One region of the [Pantoea] beijingensis genome, then DNA from elsewhere that is predicted to be linked to it. Evidence: predicted binding sites of a transcription regulator. Region 1 holds the regulator's gene; the other holds the start of a gene.

Evidence for each region. Region 1 encodes CRP, which controls carbon source genes, mostly activating them, when cyclic AMP is high. Its sites were predicted from a motif close to ATGTGANNNNNNTCACAT; they were not measured.
Region 2: rbsD (D-ribose pyranase) is a predicted target of CRP. The motif match lies at 1,431-1,448, and genes of this name have one in related genera.

What each region holds. Positions count from the first base shown of each region.
Region 1 is NZ_CP071409.1:367,317-371,204, reverse strand. It holds gene J1C60_RS01575 (phosphoribulokinase) at 1-748, shown strand, start outside; gene J1C60_RS01570 (OsmC family protein) at 817-1,221, opposite strand; gene crp (cAMP-activated global transcriptional regulator CRP) at 1,620-2,252, shown strand; gene J1C60_RS01560 (YccS/YhfK family putative transporter) at 2,314-3,888, shown strand, end outside.
Region 2 is NZ_CP071409.1:4,063,406-4,067,293, forward strand. It holds gene rbsA (ribose ABC transporter ATP-binding protein RbsA) at 1-924, opposite strand, end outside; gene rbsD (D-ribose pyranase) at 932-1,351, opposite strand; gene kup (low affinity potassium transporter Kup) at 1,755-3,623, opposite strand; gene ravA (ATPase RavA) at 3,877-3,888, shown strand, end outside.

The DNA of each region.
Region 1 (3,888 bases):
TGATAGCTTTCATCGCTATACCCGTCCGGAAATGGATCTGGCAATCCGTAAAGCTCGTGATTTAGGGCGCCATATTAGCTATTTCGGACCGGAAGCAAACGACTTCGGGCTACTGGAAGAAACCTTTAGCGAATATGGCCGCAGTGGTCGCGGTAACTCACGTAAATATTTGCACACGTACGATGAAGCCGTGCCGTGGAATCAAGTGCCTGGCACCTTTACGCCGTGGCAACCGCTACCGGAACCCACTGATGTGCTGTTCTATGAAGGGCTGCACGGTGGCGTGGTAACCCAGCAGCACAATGTGGCGGAGAAAGTCGATCTGCTGGTGGGCGTAGTGCCGATCGTTAACCTGGAATGGATCCAGAAACTGGTTCGCGACACCAGCGAGCGCGGTCATTCGCGTGAGGCAGTAATGGATTCTGTCGTACGATCCATGGAAGATTATATCAATTACATCACGCCGCAGTTTTCACGAACCCACATTAACTTCCAGCGCGTGCCGACCGTCGATACCTCAAATCCCTTCGCCGCACGAGATATTCCCTCGTTGGATGAAAGCTTTGTGGTGATCCATTTCCGTGGGCTGGAGGACATTGATTTCCCTTACCTGCTGGCGATGATCCAGGGATCGTTCATTTCCCATATTAATACTCTGGTGGTACCGGGAGGCAAGATGGGGCTGGCGATGGAATTGATCATGGGGCCGCTGGTTAAGCGTCTGATTGAAGGGAAAAAAATTGAGTAACTCGTCAAGCCAGCCAAGGCTGGCAGGAACACTGCAGTGGCGGATCGCAATCCGCCCTGCGGGCTATATTACAGTTCGATGACTTCATAGCTGTGCGTGATCTCTACACCTTTACCCAGCATCAGCGACACCGAGCAATATTTTTCTATCGACAGGTCGACCGCGCGTGCCACCGCTTTATCATTCAATCCGGCGCCACTAACGATAAAATGCACATTAATGTGGGTAAAAAGACGCGGTGCCTCTTCGCGCCGCTCGGACGTCAATTTCACTTCACAGTCAGCCACGTCGTGGCGCCCTTTTTGCAGGATGGAAACCACGTCAATTGCACTGCATCCCCCCGCGGCCATTAATACCATCTCCATCGGACTGGGCGCTTTATCACCGGAATTACCATCCATCAGCACCTGATGCCCGGATGCAGATTCACCTAAAAAAGTCAGCCCTTCTACCCACTTTACACGCGCCTGCATAACATTCATCTCCTGATTCGTCCGGTTGACTTCAGACTACGCTTTACAAGAAAAAACGGCAACGCTATGCAATTCACTTCATGCTGAAGCGAGACAACAGGAGACACTTAGCGAAAGCTGTGCTACAAACGAAGTTGTAATATTTTGCCAACTCATATATACCCTGAAGAGCACGGGTAGCAGGATGGTGGTAAGCGGGTATACCCACATGTAAGACAACGCAGCCAAAAACTTGCAGTCCGAAGTATGACGGGTAATCAGTCCGGCGAAAGTGGGACAACATAATGAGCAGATGCCCGGATAAAATTCCTGATAGGAAAACGCTTGAATATTTCAACGCCTGGCAGGGAATACCCTCCCTGTATTTAGGGCACGATTACAATAGAGGATAACAGCGAATGGTTCTCGGCAAACCGCAAACAGACCCGACTCTCGAATGGTTCCTGTCACATTGCCATATTCACAAGTATCCATCCAAAAGTACGCTGATTCACCAAGGTGAAAAGGCGGAAACGCTCTACTACATCGTGAAGGGCTCTGTAGCAGTGCTGATTAAGGATGAAGAAGGCAAAGAGATGATCCTCTCTTATCTCAACCAGGGCGATTTCATTGGCGAGCTTGGCCTCTTTGAAGAAGGCCAGGAACGTAGTGCTTGGGTTCGGGCCAAAACAGCCTGTGAAGTGGCTGAAATTTCTTACAAAAAATTCCGTCAGCTGATTCAGGTCAATCCTGATATTCTGATGCGTCTCTCTTCCCAAATGGCGCGTCGCCTGCAGGTCACCTCAGAAAAAGTAGGTAATTTAGCTTTCCTTGACGTGACGGGGCGTATTGCGCAAACGCTGCTCAATCTGGCTAAACAACCGGATGCCATGACGCATCCAGACGGTATGCAGATCAAAATCACCCGTCAGGAGATTGGTCAAATCGTCGGCTGCTCGCGTGAAACCGTCGGCCGTATCCTGAAAATGCTGGAAGATCAAAACCTGATTTCCGCACACGGCAAAACGATTGTTGTATACGGCACACGTTAATTCATCCCGACCCACGGCGTGATGTTGCTATCACGCCGTTTTTTTATATTGCGATAACCTGATGTGGCGGAGAATCATTTATCACCCTGAAATAAACTATGCGCTGCGCCAGACGCTAGTGCTGTGTTTACCGGTGGCCATTGGCTGGCTGCTTGGCGATCTCCAAAAAGGACTGCTCTTCTCGTTAGTCCCCGCCTGCTGCAATATTGCCGGGCTCGATACGCCACACAAACGCTTTTTTAAGCGGCTGATTATCGGCGGTGGCTTATTTGCTCTCAGTAGTTTTCTGATCCAGTGGATGACGCAACACCAGCTCCCTTTGCCTGCAATCCTGTTTGCTATGGCCATGCTGCTGGGTGTGACCGGAGAAATTAGCCCGTTACATGCACGGCTTCTCCCCGCGTCCTTGATTGCCGGAATTTTTACGCTCAGCCTTATTGGCCACATGGCGGTATGGGAGCCTCCCCTGCTCTATATACTCGGTACAATCTGGTATGGCGCATTTAACTGGTTCTGGTTTTGGCTGTGGAAAGAGCAACCAATGCGCGAAACGATCAGCCTGCTCTATCGTGAACTGGCCGACTACTGTGAAGCAAAATATAGCTTGCTAACACAGCTCACCGACCCTGAAAAAGCACTACCACCTCTGTTAGTACGACAGCAGAGAGCGGTGGACCTGATCACCATCTGCTATCAGCAGATGCATATGCTGGCGGCAAACCGCCACAGCAGTCATAAGCGACTGACGCGTGCATTTCAAGTGGCACTCGATCTGCAGGAGCATATTGCCGTCAGCCTGTCGCTACCGGATGAGGTGCAAAAACTGGTTGAACGCAGCCATGCTGAAGCGGTGATTCGCTGGAATGCACAGGCGATAGCGGCCCGGCTTCGTACGCTAGCCGATGATATTCTTTACCATCGGCTACCCGAGCGCTTTAGTATGGATAAGCAGCTGCAGGCACTGGAGAAAATCGCACGACAGAACAGTGAAAACCCAGTCGGCAATTTTTGTTATTACCACTTCAGTCGCATCGCGCGCGTGCTGCGCACCCAACGCCCGCTTTACCAACGTAATCTAATGGAAGATCGACAACGACGACTGCCGCTGATCCCGGCACTGAAAAGTTACCTTTCACTCAACTCATCCGCATTGCGAACGGCGACACGTTTCGCCGTCATGCTGGTGATTGGCAGTACGCTGGCGCTATTTTTCAATATTCCTAAGCCTTACTGGATTCTGATGACAATTATGTTCGTCAGTCAGAACGGCTATAGCGCCACCCGCGTACGCATTCAGCACCGTGCTCTGGGTACGCTAGTCGGATTAATTATCGCTGCGGCAACGCTGCGCTTGCAGGTTGCAGATAGTTGGGTACTGCTCGCGATGCTGACAATCACACTGGTAAGTTATTTGTTTATCCGCAAGTTTTATGGCTGGGCAACGATTGGTTTTACCGTCACCGCCGTCTATTCACTGCAATTGCTAACGCTGAATGGCGCGCAGTTTTTACTACCGCGGTTGATGGATACCATCATGGGATGTCTGATTGCTTTCGGCGGCATGATCTGGCTCTGGCCGCAATGGCAAAGCGGCCTGCTGCGACAAAACGCCCACGATGCACTGGAAGCTGACCAG
Region 2 (3,888 bases), 410 kb from region 1:
GTTACCGCCAGTACGTGGTAACGCGCCGTACAGCACTTTCATCAGTTCCGTACGCCCCGCACCCATCAGCCCCGCCACGCCAAGAATCTCTCCTTTACGCAATGTGAAACTGACGTCATCAACACCAGGACCACTAAGGTGTTCAACCTTAAGCAGGATCTCACCGGGCGCTTTATCCAGCCGTGGATACTGCTCTTCGAGTTTGCGGCCAACCATCATTTCAATAAGCGACTCTTCACTCAGCGTAGTGACCGCTCGCTCTGCAATGAACTGACCATCACGGAAGATGGTGACGTCATCGCAGATTTCGAAAATCTCTTTCATTCGATGCGAGATATAAACAATACCGCAGCCTTGCGCTTTTAATTCGTTAATAACGCGAAATAACGAAACCGTTTCGGTATCCGTCAGGGCATCGGTTGGCTCATCCATAATGATGACTTTCGATTCGAAACTCAGCACTTTAGCGATTTCAACCATCTGCTGATCGCCAATAGAGAGCTCGCTAACCAGCTTGTGGCTGTTAAAGCGCAAATTGAGTCGTTTCAGTAATACATCAGCGGCGGCATACATTTTTTTCCACTGAATACGACCAAAACGATTAACAAACTCACGTCCCAGAAAAATGTTTTCCGCGATACTGAGTTGGGGGATCAGATTAAGTTCCTGATGAATAATACCGATACCCGCTTCCTGTGAAGCCTTTGGTCCATTGAAGCGAGTTTCATTACCCAACCACAACAGCGATCCGGCATCACGCTGATAAATACCGGTCAGCACTTTCATCATTGTCGACTTACCGGCACCATTTTCCCCGACCAGTGCCATAACGCGGCCAGGATAAACGGACAACGCGGCGCCAGAGAGCGCTTTTACGCCCGGAAAAGATTTATCAATACCTTTCAGTTCCAGTAACGGTTGCATATCAACCTCAGAATGTCACGCCAGCACTGAGGATGACATTCGCATACGGGGAACACTCCCCGCTGCGAATGACAGCCTGACTGCGTTGTGTTTGTAATTTGAACTGTTCATGACTGATATAACGGATACTGATAGGTTTTCCCTGGTGTTGTTGCAATCGTTCAAGATGTGCGATCAGTTCGTTATGAAGCTGCGGATTGTGCTGCTTAATTTCCTCCGCAATGAGGGCACTTTCTACCTGCATCTCTTGCGTTACCGCTTCGGTGACCTGCATAAAACTGGGTATACCATGCGTCAGCGCCAGATCGATACGCTGTGGGCCCACAGGAACAGGTAAGCCTGCATCGCCAATCGTCAGGCAATCGGTATGGCCCAAACGGGAAATCACGTAAGAAACTTCAGAATTCAGTAAGGTGCCTTTTTTCATTTTTTACTCCAGAGCGAAACGTTTCGCTAACAATGAGTTTAAAAAAAGTGCGGCGGAAAACAACGGGAATATGATAAAAATGTGATCGCCATCGAAACGTTTCGCTCTCTGTGTTTAAAATTTGGTTTAGGACAAAGACGTGAGATGAAAAAAGACGATAAAACAGCGGCGTGTTAGCAATGCAGTTGGCACACAATGATGAACCGTTGCGCCGCCACGCACTGGCTGATCTTGATGCAGGGGGCGGGCAGGGTAAGCGTTTTACCGGCCGACGGGACAGGAAAAGCCGACTGCAGCTTAGAACTTTCCATCGTTAGCAATCTCGCAATGCTGCACGAGATTGCTAACGCGATGTGCTAATCGTCAGGAAGGGGGTTTTCAGCCTTCTCCCGGTATATCACCGTTAAATCTCAACCTGCGTGCCTAATTCAATCACACGGTTTGGTGGGATTTCAAACTGATCCGGTGCCCGTAGAGCATTGCGCTGTAGTGCGAGGAACAGTTTTCCACGCAGCCGTAAATACCACGGACGATCGCCAATAATGAGAGACTCATGCGACATGAAAAATGAGGTTTCCATCATCCGGCAGCTCAAACCTTCCAGCCCACAGCGATGGAAAATCTCTTCCATATTGGGCGTTTCTCGCCAGCCATAGCTTGCCACCACGCGCCAGAAGGTGGGCGAAAGCTGCTCAATACTGACACGACGCAGGTTATGCACATAGGGCGCATCTTCCGTACGCAACGTCAGCAGCACCACACGCTCATGTAAAACTTTGTTATGTTTAAGATTATGCAACATGGCAAAAGGAATAACGTTCAAAGCACGCGACATATAAACCGCGGTACCCGGTACACGAACCGGTGGCGATTTCTCCAGCGAAGCGATCATTGCCTCAAGGGAGTTACCGTGTTCATGCATACGACGCAATAAACGGAAGCGTTCACTTTTCCAGGTTGTCATCACAATAAACATCGCCAGCGCCAGGCTTAGCGGTAACCAGCCACCCGAGAACACTTTCACCAGGTTGGCAGAGAATAGTGGTACATCAATGCACAACATCATCACCAGAATCAGCGCAATGAGATAGCGATTCCAGTGCCAGTTTTTTACCGCTACGGTGCAACTCAGGATCGAGGTTAAAACCATGGTTCCCGTAACTGCAATACCGTAAGCCGCCGCAAGATTACTGGAGTGCTTAAAGCTCACGATAACAATCACCACCGCAAAGAAGAGTATCCAGTTAATCACCGGGATATAGATTTGTCCCGACTCATTTTCCGACGTATGAACGATGCGTATGGGTGGCAAATATCCTAATCGCACGGCCTGCCGAGTGAGGGAGAATACGCCAGAAATCACAGCTTGTGATGCAATAACCGTTGCCAACGTGGCCAGAATGAGTAATGGGATGAGCGCCCAGTCGGGTGCCAGCAAAAAGAATGGGTTTTTTATCGCCTCAGGATGCTTCAACAATAACGCTCCCTGACCAAAATAGTTCAGTACCAGCGCCGGTACCACAACAGAGAACCATGCCAGCCGAATAGGGAACTTACCAAAATGCCCCATATCCGCATACAGTGCCTCAACGCCGGTAATCGCCAATACGACGGCACCGAGAGCGAAGAAAGAGATCTGCTTGTATTGCACAAAGAAATGAACGGCCCAGGAAGGATTCATGGCTTGTAACACTTCAGGGTTATCAATAATGCTGCGCGCGCCGAGTATCGCCAGCACGATAAACCATAGCAGCATAACGGGCGCAAAGAGCTTGCCGACAATGCCTGTACCGTGTTTCTGAATAACAAAGAGCAGCGTCAATACTGCTATTGATAAGGGAACGATATACGCATCCAGTGAAGGTGCGGCAATCTCTAAACCTTCAATCGCAGACATCACCGAGATAGCAGGGGTGATCACCACTTCTCCGAAGAAAAAACTGCCGCCAATCAGGCCCATAATAACGAGCACAGCTGTTGCACGGGCGCCCGTATTGCGTCCGGCCAGTGACATCAGCGTTAAAATCCCGCCTTCACCAGCGTTATCAGCCCGCATCACATAGCTGATGTACTTCAGTGAAACGACGAGAATAAGAAGCCAAAAAATCAGGGATAAAAATCCGAAAACCGCGCCACGCTCAACACCAAAACCAAACTGACCAGAAAGACACTCACGCAGCGTATACAGCGGACTGGTGCCAATATCTCCGTATACCACACCAATTGCCGCAAGCGTCACGGCTCCAAGGGACTGCTTATTTTCAGCACTCATAGTCTAATCTTTAGTTAAAACAGAGATGCGCGACATTGCGCAGGGTTAATCCATAAAACGGCGCACAGTATGCACGAATTACCATAAAAGCCCATCCTGCTATCTGACTGGTTTTTGATTTGACGCGCCTCTTCACCCTTTAGTGATAAAAAAGCTGACTGCTATCAAGTGTTTCAAGCATGATAGCTAATAATAGTTACGCCCGTACTAAAGCCCACTGGCGACCTTGTACCTAAAGGATGATTGACTGATTATGGTTCAACCT